2 regions of the Streptomyces sp. BK79 genome follow, and region 1 is predicted to be linked to the other one. Evidence: riboswitches for the same ligand, from Rfam matches in the RefSeq annotation. Region 1 holds a riboswitch; the other holds the start of a gene.
The links. Region 1 has a riboswitch for thiamine pyrophosphate ahead of ACFIF2_RS22430 (thiamine ABC transporter substrate binding subunit). Riboswitches for the same ligand answer to the same signal wherever they lie in the genome.
Positions count from the first base shown of each region.

Region 1 (5,780 bases):
GCTCCTGCTGCGCGGCACGTGAGGCGCCGCGCATCCGGGGCCCGAAGGCGATGTTCCCGGCCACGTCCCGCTGCGGGAACAGCTGGTGGTCCTGGAACATCAGCCCGACCCCGCGCCGGTGCGCGGGCACCCCGGACTGGTCCCGCCCGTCCAGCGTCACCCGCCCGGCGTCCAGCGGCTGGAGCCCGGCGACCGCCCTCAGCAGCGTCGACTTGCCGCTGCCGCTGGGCCCGAGCACGCACACCACCTCGTGCTCGGCGACCTCCAGGTCGACGGCGTCGAGCACGGCCCGCCCGCCGAAACGGACGGTCGCGCCTTCGAGACTCAGCAGGCTCGGTGGCATCTAGAACTCCCCGCTCCGGTCGGTCCGCAGCCGCTCCAGCACCACCAGGGCCACGGCACACACCAGCATCAGAATCGTCGACAGGGCCATCGCCTGGCCGTAGTTCATGTCCCCGGGCCGCCCCAGCAGGCGGGCCACGGCCACCGGCAGCGTCGGGTTGTCGGGCCGCGCGATGAACACGGTCGCCCCGAACTCGCCGAGCGACACCGCGAAGGCGAACCCGGCCGCGACGAGCAGGGCCCGCCGCACCATCGGCAGGTCCACCTCGCGCCACACCCGCCACGGCGACGCCCCCAGCACCGTCGCCGCCTCCCGCAGCCGCTCGTCCACCGCCCGCAGCACCGGCAGCATGGTCCGTACGACGAACGGGACACCGACCAGCGCCTGCGCGAGCGGCACCAGGATCCAGGAGGAGCGCAGGTCCAGCGGCGGTTCGTCCAGCGCGATCAGGAACCCGAAGCCGACCGTCACGGCGGACACCCCGAGCGGCAGCATCAGCAGCGCGTCGAAACCGCGCACGAAACGGCCCGCGTCGCGCCGGGTCAGCGCGGTGGCGGCCAGCGCGCCGATCACCACGGCGATGGCGGTGGCGGCGACGGCGTACTGGAGGGAGTTGCCGACCGCCTCGATCGGCGGGACGAGGAAGGTGCCGCCGTCCTCGCGGGTCAGCGCCCGGTAGTAGCCGAAGCCGGGGGCGCCGAGCGAGCGCTGCACCAGTACGGCCAGCGGCAGCACGACCAGGCCCGCGACGGTGAGCAGGACCCCGGTCAGCAGGGCCCACTGCCCGGCACCGCGCGGCCGGCGGGCGGTCGTGGCCGCGTCCACCAGCCGCAGGGCCGTCTCCCGCCGCCGTACCGTCCAGGCGTGCACGGCGAGGACGGCGGCGACCGCCGCGAACTGGATCAGTGTCAGCACGGCGGCCGTAGACAGGTCGAAGACCTGCGAGGTCTGCCGGTAGATCTCCACCTCCAGGGTGGAGAAGGCGGGCCCGCCGAGGATCTGGACGACACCGAAGGAGGTGAAGGTGAACAGGAACACCATCAGCGAGGCCGCGGCCACGGCGGGCGCGAGCGCGGGCAGCGTCACCTGCCGCCAGGCCCTGGGCCGCGAGGCGCCGAGCATCCGCGCGGCCTCCTCCTGGCGCGGGTCGAGCTGCGCCCACAGACCGCCGACGGTGCGGACCACGACGGCGTAGTTGAAGAAGACGTGCGCGAGCAGGATCGCCCACACGGTGGTGTCCAGCCGTACGCCCCACAGCTCGTCGAACAGCCCGCCGCGCCCGACCAGGGCCAGGAACGCCGTACCGACGACGACCGTCGGCAGCACGAACGGCACCGTCACCACGGCCCGCAGCACCTGCTTGCCGGGGAAGTCGAGGCGGGCGAAGGCGTAGGCGCCGGGCAGGGCGACGAGCAGCGTGAGCGCGGTGGAGGCCAGCGCCTGCCAGGTGGTGAACCACAGCACGTGCCGGACGTCGGACTGGGCGAGCACGTCCCCGATCCGCCCGAACCGCCAGACCCCGTCGACCTCCAGTCCGCGCGCGACGATCGCGGCGACGGGGTAGGCGAAGAACACCGCGAAGAACGCGACGGGCACCGCCATCAGGGCGAGCCGCGCCGCGCTCCCGCGCACGGTCCTGGTCCTCGTCCCGGCCCTGCCTACTTCAGTACGAGAGAGGTCCACGCCTTGACCCACTCGTCGCGGTGGTCGGCGATCTTCGCCGGGTCCATGGTCTGCGGGTCCTCGGCCCGCGGCCCGAACTTCCGGAACGCCTCGGGCAGCCGCGCGCCCTCGCGGACCGGGTGGACGAACATGTTCAGCGGCAGGTCCTCCTGGAACCGCTCGCCGATGAGGAAGTCGAGGAGCGCCTTGCCGCCCTCGGGGTTCGCGGCGTTGCTCAGCAGACCCGCGTACTCGACCTGGCGGAAGCAGGTGCCCTCGGCGACGCCCGTCGGCGCGGTGGCCGGCTGCGGGTCGGCGTAGATCACCTCGGCGGGCGGGGAGGAGGCGTAGGAGACGACGAGCGGACGATCGCCCTTGGCCTTCTTGCCGCCGGCCGAGCCGGAGAACTCCTCGTTGTACGCCTGCTCCCAGCTGTCGACGACCTTGACGCCGTTCGCCTTGAGCTTCTTCCAGTAGTCCTGCCAGCCCTCGTCCCCGTACGCGGCGGCCGTGCCGAGCAGGAAGCCGAGGCCGGGGGACGAACTGCCGGCGTTCTCGGTGACGAGCAGGTCCTTGTACGCGGGCTCGGCGAGGTCGTCGAGGGAGTCCGGCGGGGTCAGCCCGCGCTCGCTGAAGTACGCCTTGTCGTAGTTGACGCACACGTCACCGGTGTCGACGGGCGTGACGCGGTGCTCGGCGTCGGCCTGGAACGCGGGGTCGACCCGGTCGAGGCCCTTCGCCTCGTACGGCTGGAACAGCCCGTTGTCGAGCGCGCGGGACAGCAGGGTGTTGTCGACGCCGAAGAAGACGTCGCCCTGGGGGTTGTCCTTGGTGAGGATGGCCTTGTTGACGGCCTGCCCGGCGTCGCCGTCCTCCAGGACCCTGACCTTGTAGCCGGAGCTCTTCTCGAAGGCGGCGACGACGTCCTTCGAGGCCGCCCACGAGTCGTGGCTGACCAGCGTCACGGTCCTGGAGTCGCCGGAGCCCTGCCCGTCGCCGTCGGACGACGATCCGCACGCGGCCAGGCCGCCGACCATGCCGAGGCCGAGGGCCAGGGCGGCGGCCTTCTTGGTGATGCTCACTGATTCCTCCTGGGTGACCAGGAGAAGACGCGGCCCCGCCCGCAGCCCCTGGGGACCTCGGGCAGGGCGCAACAGCTCGAGTGATGACCGATCTCCCTACCCAGAATGACCTGGGCCAGGTTCGGAGGGTCTGCGGCCGGTGCCGCACTCTCAGCGCTGTGGCGCTCCCCTGTCGGAATATGAAGATGTACTGACGTATGAAAGATGTACTGACGTACGAAGGTGTACTGACGTATGAAGCTGTACGCCGGTCAGGTTACCGCTCGCTCGCGGCGAGCTGACCACACGCCCCGTCGATCTCCTGGCCACGGGTGTCCCGGATCGTCACCGGCACACCGTGCGCCGCGATCGCCTCGACGAACGCCTTCTCGTCCTCGGGCCGCGACGCGGTCCACTTCGAGCCGGGCGTCGGGTTGAGCGGGATGAGGTTGACGTGCACGGGCCTGCCCTTGAGCAGCCGCCCGAGCCGGTCACCGCGCCACGCCTGGTCGTTGATGTCCCGGATCAGCGCGTACTCGATGGACAGCCGGCGCCCGGACACCGCCGCGTACTCGAACCCGGCGTCCAGCACCTCGCGGACCTTCCAGCGCGTGTTGACGGGGACGAGGGTGTCGCGCAGCTCGTCGTCCGGCGCGTGCAGCGAGATGGCGAGGCGGCACTTGAAGCCCTCGCCGGTGAAGCGGTGGATAGCGGGGACGAGGCCGACCGTGGAGACGGTGATGCCCCGCTGGGACAGGCCCAGTCCGTCGGGCTCGGGGTCGGTGAGGCGGCGGATGGCCCCCACGACGCGGTTGTAGTTGGCCAGGGGCTCGCCCATGCCCATGAACACGATGTTGCTGAGCCGCGCCGGCCCGCCGGGGACCTCACCGTCCCTGAGCGCCCGCATTCCGTCGACGATCTGGTGCACGATCTCGGCCGTCGACAGGTTCCGGTCCAGGCCGGCCTGCCCGGTGGCGCAGAACGGGCAGTTCATGCCGCAACCCGCCTGGGAGCTGATGCACATGGTGACCCGGTCCGGGTAGCGCATGAGGACGGACTCGACGAGCGTCCCGTCGAACAGCTTCCACAGCGTCTTGCGGGTGGTGCCCTGGTCGGTCGACAGATGCCGCACGACCGACATCAGCTCGGGCAGCAGCGCCTCCCGCAGACCCTGACGCGAACCGGCCGGGATGTCGGTCCACTGCTCGGGATCGTGCGCGTACCGCGCGAAGTAGTGCTGCGAGAGCTGCTTGGCGCGGAACGGCTTCTCGCCGATCGCGGCGACGGCCTCCTTGCGCTCGGCGGGCGTGAGGTCGGCGAGGTGCCGCGGCGGCTTCTTGGCTCCGCGGGGGGCGACGAATGTGAGTTCTCCGGGCTTAGGCATGGCCCTACCAGTGTCGCAGACATACGGAGAGGGACCCGCCGCCCTGTGGACAGCGAGCCCCTCAACCAAGAACCGCAGGTCAGGCCGAGCCTGCCACGATCACCTTCCGGTTCAGCCCGATCCGACGAAGATCACCAGCAGCAGCCACACCACCGGTGCCGTCGGCAGCAGTGAGTCCAGCCGGTCCATGATGCCGCCGTGCCCCGGCAGGAGCGTGCCCATGTCCTTGATGCCGAGGTCCCGCTTGATCATGGACTCGCCGAGGTCGCCCAGCGTGGCGCTGACGGCGACCGCGAGGCCGAGCAGGAGGCCCTGCCACCAGGTGCCGCCGTCGATCAGGAACTGCATGCACAGCGCGCCCGCCACCATCGCGAACGCCACCGCGCCGAGCAGGCCCTCACGGGTCTTGCCGGGGCTGATGCGGGGGGCCAGCTTGGTCCTGCCGAAGCGCCAGCCGACGGCGTAGGCGCCGGTGTCGCTGACCACCGTCAGTATCAGGAAGACGAGGACGCGCCACGCGCCGTCGTCCGCCATCAGCATCATCGCGACGAACGTGGCCAGGAACGGCACGTAGAACGCGGCGAAGAGCCCGGCCGTGACGTCCTTGAGATAGCCCTCGGGCGGTTCCGTCATCCGCCACACGAGCACTGCCAGCGCCGTGAGCGCCATGGCGACCCACGCGCCCTCGGCGCCCCGCACGTATCCGGCGACCACCATCGCCGCGCCGCCGACCGCGAGCGGCACGAGGGGCACCTTGATCCCCTTGCGCTCCTCCAGCCGCTTGGTCAGCTCCCACAGGCCCACCACGACGGCGACCACGACCACGCCGACGAAGGCGGCCTTGACGACGAACAGCGACGCGACGATCACGGCGGCCAGACCGAGCCCGACCCCTATCGCGGCCCCCAGGTCACGCCCCGCGGTCTTCTTCTGCGGCTGCGGCTGCGCCGGCTGGGGGGCTTCGGGCATGGGCTCCGGTGTTTCGCGCGGTGGCTCGTCTCGGAACAAGGGACCGCTCAGCCGAGCGGCCCCCTGGTCGTCATCCTGGTCTCCGCCGTGTTCGGGTACGTCGGGCACGATGGGCATGGGCCGAGTCTGCTGCGCGTAGTACGCATCGTAGGCGGGACCCGCCGGGGCAGCCCCCTGGGCGGGTCCCCGGTCGGACGGCCCCCAGTACCCGGCTTGTGGCGGCGCTCCCCAGGAAGAGTCGTTCATCAGACCTCGAGCAGCTCCGCTTCCTTGTGCTTCAGGAGCTCGTCCACCTGGGCGACGTACTTGGCGGTGGTGTCGTCGAGCTCCTTCTCCGCACGACGGCCCTCGTCCTCGCCGA
Region 1 is NZ_JBHVOC010000017.1:158,645-164,424, reverse strand. Features, by position in the region: gene ACFIF2_RS22440 (ABC transporter ATP-binding protein) at 1-343, opposite strand, end outside; gene ACFIF2_RS22435 (ABC transporter permease) at 344-1,945, opposite strand; gene ACFIF2_RS22430 (thiamine ABC transporter substrate binding subunit) at 2,002-3,087, opposite strand; TPP riboswitch at 3,163-3,268, opposite strand; gene rlmN (23S rRNA (adenine(2503)-C(2))-methyltransferase RlmN) at 3,344-4,450, opposite strand; gene ACFIF2_RS22420 (phosphatidate cytidylyltransferase) at 4,562-5,665, opposite strand; gene frr (ribosome recycling factor) at 5,665-5,780, opposite strand, start outside.

Region 2 (5,780 bases), on a different contig from region 1:
CTGCGTGACCGTCACGTCGTCCAGGACACCCAGCGAACCGATGATGACACCGGCGAGCAGCAGACCGCTCATGTCGATCGTCGGATACAGGCCGTGGATGAGGCCGGTGTTGTCGTCCGTGTTGCCGGTCAGCGCGGCCCAGCCGATGAACAGCGATCCGAGGACGCCGATCAGCAGCAGGGAGATCAGGGTGCCGAGCACCGCGACGGAGGTCCGGGCCGACAGGCCGTGACACAGATACAGCGCGATCAGCATGATGGCGCTCGACCCGACCACGGCGACGGCCAGGGGATTCGATCCCTGCAGGATCGCGGGCAGGATGAAGAAGTTCAGCAGCAGGAAGCTGAGGGCCAGCGAGACCAGGGCCATCAGGCCCCGCAGTCGTCCGACGACCACGACGGCGATCGCGAAGATGCCGGCGAGCAGGGCCAGCGGCAGCCCGCGGTTGATGTCGGTCACCGAGTACTGCAGGTCCTTCGGCGCGGAGGGCTCGTAGGCGACCACCACCTTCTGGCCCTCGTGCAACTGCCGTGACTGGTCCGGCTGCACGACCTCGGTGAACGTACGGCCCTTGTCCTTGCCGCTGTCGACGCGGATCGTCGCCCGCTTGCAGTCGCCGTTCGCCTGCTGCACCGCGGAGGAGCCCTCCGCGGTGGAGGTGTCACCGGTCGGCGGGACGCCCGAGGCGTTGACGGACTGACAGCTCAGCTCGACCACCTTCGTGACGGTGCCGTCCTGCGTCTGCCGGTCGAAGCCGACCCCGGTGCGTTCGTGCGCCGGAGCACCACCGGGCCACAGCACCCCGAGCCCGACCAGGACGGCCGCCGCGAACGGGATGAGGACCGCCGCGATGACCTTCCGCAGATGCCGGGAGACCGGCGTGGCCGGCCCGTGACTGTGGACGTGCGCGTGCCCATGGGCGGTGGGGGAGGCGGGCCCGGCCTCGCGGCCGGCGCCGCCGTCGGAGCCCTGCCCGCGGCCGGGCTCGTGCGGTGGGAAGGGGGGATGCTGCGGTGTGGTCACCGCCCGATCATCGCAAGAACCAGGGGGGCCCTCTGTTCACCGCGCCCGAATTGGCGCTAGCGTGGAGGCACCTTTGTACACGCGGGAGCTCGGAGCACCGGGCTGAGAGGGCGCTGACCTCCGTCCCAGCGATGTTTCACGGGAAACGTCACCGAAGTCGAGTGACCTATCCCACGAAGCGTCGGCAGACGGAAGCCGCTGCGTCGACCGCCGAACCTGTTACCGGGTAATGCCGGCGTAGGGAGTAGGTCTCATGACCATCGAGGACGCACGCACGCCTGCCTCCGCGCAGAACTCCGCTCACAAGGAGCGCACGGAGGACGGGAAGTCCATCGGCTGGCACAAGGCGTACGTCGAGGGCTCGCGCCCCGACCTGCGGGTGCCGGTCCGTCAGGTGCATCTCACCAACGGGCAGTCGGTCACGCTGTACGACACGTCGGGCCCGTACACCGATCCGCTGGTCGACACCGACGTCCGCAGGGGGCTGCCGCCGCTGCGTGAGAACTGGATCATCGCCAGGGGCGACACCGAGGAGTACGCGGGCCGCCCCGTCCGCCCCGAGGACGACGGCATCAAGCACACCTCCCCCCGCGGAGGTCTGCGCAACCTGGACGCGGTCTTCCCCGGCCGCCCGCGTCAGCCGCGCCGGGGGCGGGACGGCACGCCCGTCACCCAGCTCGCCTACGCCCGTCGGGGCGAGGTCACGCCGGAGATGGAGTACGTGGCCCTCCGGGAGAACGTCTCGCCGGAAGTGGTCCGCGAGGAGATCGCGGCGGGCCGCGCCGTACTGCCCGCCAACGTCAACCACCCGGAGATCGAGCCGATGATCATCGGCAAGCGGTTCCTGGTGAAGGTCAACGCCAACATCGGCAACTCGGCGGTGACGTCCTCCATCGAGGAGGAGGTCGAGAAGATGACCTGGGCGACCCGGTGGGGCGCCGACACGGTCATGGACCTTTCCACCGGCCGCAACATCCACACCACGCGCGAGTGGGTGCTGCGCAACTCCCCCGTGCCCATCGGGACGGTGCCGCTCTACCAGGCACTGGAGAAGGTCGACGGCCGGGCCGAGGAGCTGACCTGGGAGATCTACAAGGACACGGTCATCGAGCAGGCCGAGCAGGGCGTGGACTACATGACGGTCCACGCGGGTGTGCGGCTGGCGTACGTGCCGCTGACCGCGAACCGCAAGACCGGCATCGTCTCGCGGGGCGGCTCGATCATGGCGGCATGGTGCCTGGCGCACCACCGGGAGTCGTTCCTGTACGAGAACTTCGAGGAACTCTGCGAGATCCTCGCGGCCTACGACGTCACGTACTCCCTCGGCGACGGCCTGCGGCCGGGCTCGATCGCGGACGCCAACGACGAGGCGCAGTTCGCGGAGCTGCGCACCCTCGGGGAGCTCAACTCGATCGCCAAGCGCTTCCACGTGCAGACCATGATCGAGGGCCCGGGCCACGTCCCGATGCACAAGATCAAGGAGAACATCGATCTTCAGCAGGAGATCTGCGAGGAAGCTCCGTTCTATACGCTCGGCCCGCTGACGACGGACGTCGCGCCGGCGTACGACCACATCACCTCCGGCATCGGTGCCGCGATGATCGCCTGGTGGGGCACGGCCATGCTCTGCTACGTCACGCCCAAGGAGCACCTGGGCCTGCCCAACCGTGACGACGTCAAGACCGGCGTCATCACCTACAAGATCGCCGCCCATGCCGCCGACCTCGCCAAGGGGCACCCAGGTGCGCAGGAGTGGGACGACGCGCTGTCCGACGCCCGGTTCGAGTTCCGGTGGGAGGACCAGTTCAACCTGGCCCTCGACCCGGACACGGCACGGGAGTTCCACGACGAGACCCTGCCGGCCGAGCCCGCCAAGACGGCCCACTTCTGCTCGATGTGCGGGCCGAAGTTCTGCTCGATGAAGATCTCGCAGGACATCCGGCGGGAGCACGGAGGGAGCAAGGCCGAGATCGAGGAGGGAATGGCCCAGAAGTCGCAGGAGTTCGCCGCCGCGGGCAATCGCGTGTACCTGCCGATCGCGGACTGAACGAGGCCCGGGCGGCGGTGGGGAGGGGACAGGCCGCACAGCCCGCCCTCTCCCCATCGAAGGCCGGGTCTGGGCAGACTGGGCGCATGACAGCCACTTCCCTGAGCAAGGGCGCCAACCTCGCCGTCGACTCCCCCGCGGTGCGCGTCGAACTCGTCTGGTCCGCCGGACCGGCCGTGCCCGAGGTCGACGTCTCCGCGCTGCTGCTCACCGCGGAGGGCCGGGTGCGGGACGACGGTGACTTCGTCTTCTACAACCAGCCCCGGCACGCGTCCGACGCGGTGCGGCACGTGGGCAAGCAGGGCGGGTCCGGTGCGGGGGCGGGCGTCATGACCGACGCCGTCGAGGTGGACCTGCGCTCGGTGGAACCGGTCGTCGACCGCATCGTCCTGGGTGCCTCGGCGGACGGTGGGACCTTCGGCCAGGTTCCCGGGCTGTCGCTGCGGTTGCTGGAGGCCGGGACCCGGACCGAGCTGGCCCGGTTCGACATGACGGCCGGGCCGGAGACCGCGCTGCTCGGCGGCGAGCTGTACCGGCGGCAGGGGAAGTGGAAGTTCCGGGCGGTCGGACAGGGGTACGCCTCCGGTCTCGCCGGGCTGGCCACCGACTTCGGGATCACCGTGGACGAGGCTCCGGCCGCGCCAACGGCCCCGTCGACGGTGGCGGCACCTCAGGCTCCTCCGACACCCGCGCCCTCGGCACCGGCACCGCCACCGGTACCGGCACCGTCCTCGCCCCCGGCACCCTCCCCCGCACCGGCGACGCCGCCCACCACTGCGGGCCCTCGCCTCACCAAGGGGGAGGAGCACCTGCCCGTCGACATGCGCAAACGGCTGTCCCTGCGCAAGGAACAGGTCGCGGTCAGTCTGAAGAAGCACGGGGCGGCCGGTGTCACCGCGCGCGTCGTCCTGGTGCTCGACGCCTCCGGGTCCATGTCCTTCCTCTACTCCAAGGGCGTGGTCACGGACGTCGTGGAACGGATGGCGGCCGTCGCGGCCCAGTTGGACGACGACGGAGAGATGCAGGCCTGGACCTTCGCCTCGAACCCGGCGCGCCTGCCCGACCTCCGCATCGGCGAGCTGCCCGACTGGCTGCGGCTGCACGTACGCGTGGGGGAGATGAGCCTGTTCCGCCGTGGCAGGAAGAAGGGCCTGCACCCCGACCAGGCCGACATGCGGGCGGTCGGCATCGGGAACGAGGAGCAGAAGGTGATCGCCGAGGTGCGTGCCTTCGTCCGGGAGAACCCGGCGGCGGCGCCGACCCTGGTGCTGTTCTTCTCCGACGGCGGTGTCTACCGCAACGCCGAGATCGAGCGGGAGCTGCGGGAGGCGGTGGAGGAACCCGTCTTCTGGCAGTTCGTGGGGCTCGGGCGGTCCGACTACGGCGTGCTGGAACGCTTCGACACCCTGCCGGGCCGGCGCGTCGACAACGTCGGCTTCTTCGCCGTGGACGACATCAGCACCCTCCCGGACGCCCAGCTGTACGACCGGCTGCTGTCCGAGTTCCCGTCCTGGATCACTGCCGCCGGCCGGGCGGGCATCCTCTGATCCGTTGCCCGCCCGGGCCGGTGGTCAGTCGGGCCGGTGTTCCGGACCGCCGAAGTCCGGGCTGCTGTAGTCCGGGCTGGAGTAGCTCGGCCGCGGACCGGTGGTGGAACCCTCACCGGGGCTGGTGAACCCCGGCCGGTCGTAGCCGAGGTGCGGCATGCGACTCGTCGGCGCCGCGGGCCCCGTGCGGCCCAGTGCCGTCGTACCCGGATCCGCGAGCGCGTCCCGCAGGAAGGGCATGATGCCGCGTTCCAGCAGCGCGTCGTGCCAGGCGTCCCTGGCCCGGACCACTTCCTCGTCGAGTTCGCCGTAACGCCCGGCCTCGGCCGAGGGGCGGTTGCGCAGGGCCGTGAGCAGCAGTCCCACCCCGGCGACGAGGATCGCCACCGCGGCGACGGCGCCGAAGACCCATCCGGTGGTGAGCATGGTCTGCGCGAAGGCCGGCTGCGGTTCGAGCATCTTCAGGATGTAGCCGACGAGGAGGAAGATCGCCGCGGCGGTACCGGCCAGGACGGGTGCCAGGACGGCGACCACGGCGACGGCACCCGCGCCGGTCGCCTCGGCGACCTCGCCCACGGTGGCGGCGAGCCGCACCGCGCCCGTGCCCGGCTCGTCGGAGCCGGATTCGCGCGTGGACGGGGTCCGGGCGGCCGGCGCCGGGTGGCGCAGTTCCTCGCGGACCTTCACGTAGTGCTGGTACTCCGTCGTTGCCGCCGCGGTGATGAGGGCGGTGGCGTTGAGCGCCATGGTGCGCAGTTGTTCGGAGTTGAGCCGCTGTCCGACAGCGGCCAGTTCCGGGCGGTGTGGTGCGGAGCGCAGCGCTTCATCGAGGATCCGCGCGTACTCCTGGCGGTCCTCGTTCGACAAGTGCTGCGGAACGCTGTTCATGTGCATCCCCCGATGCTCCGTAGGGCTTGGGGCTCGCATGCCAACGAGCCGTCGGGCAGAAACGGAGGGGAGCCTGCTACGGATAAGCCGATGGTAGAGCGGTGACGGTGGAGGGTGACAGGGGGTTTCCAGAAATTGGGTGCCGACCTGTACGGACGACACCGCCGCGGAAGCGGTCCGGTGAACGCTCAGGCGTCCAGCGGCAGTTGCTGGACCAGCAGCTTTCCGGCCATGGTCACCCCACCGTCCATCGCGATGGCCAGTCCGTCCGCGTA
Region 2 is NZ_JBHVOC010000025.1:143,177-148,956, reverse strand. Features, by position in the region: gene ACFIF2_RS28785 (YibE/F family protein) at 1-1,023, opposite strand, end outside; TPP riboswitch at 1,095-1,284, shown strand; gene thiC (phosphomethylpyrimidine synthase ThiC) at 1,277-3,070, shown strand; gene ACFIF2_RS28775 (VWA domain-containing protein) at 3,157-4,617, shown strand; gene ACFIF2_RS28770 (hypothetical protein) at 4,642-5,511, opposite strand; gene ACFIF2_RS28765 (metallophosphoesterase) at 5,694-5,780, opposite strand, start outside.
Region 2: it holds a riboswitch for thiamine pyrophosphate, as region 1 does, so the genes downstream of both, thiC (phosphomethylpyrimidine synthase ThiC) here and ACFIF2_RS22430 (thiamine ABC transporter substrate binding subunit) in region 1, are expected to answer to the same signal.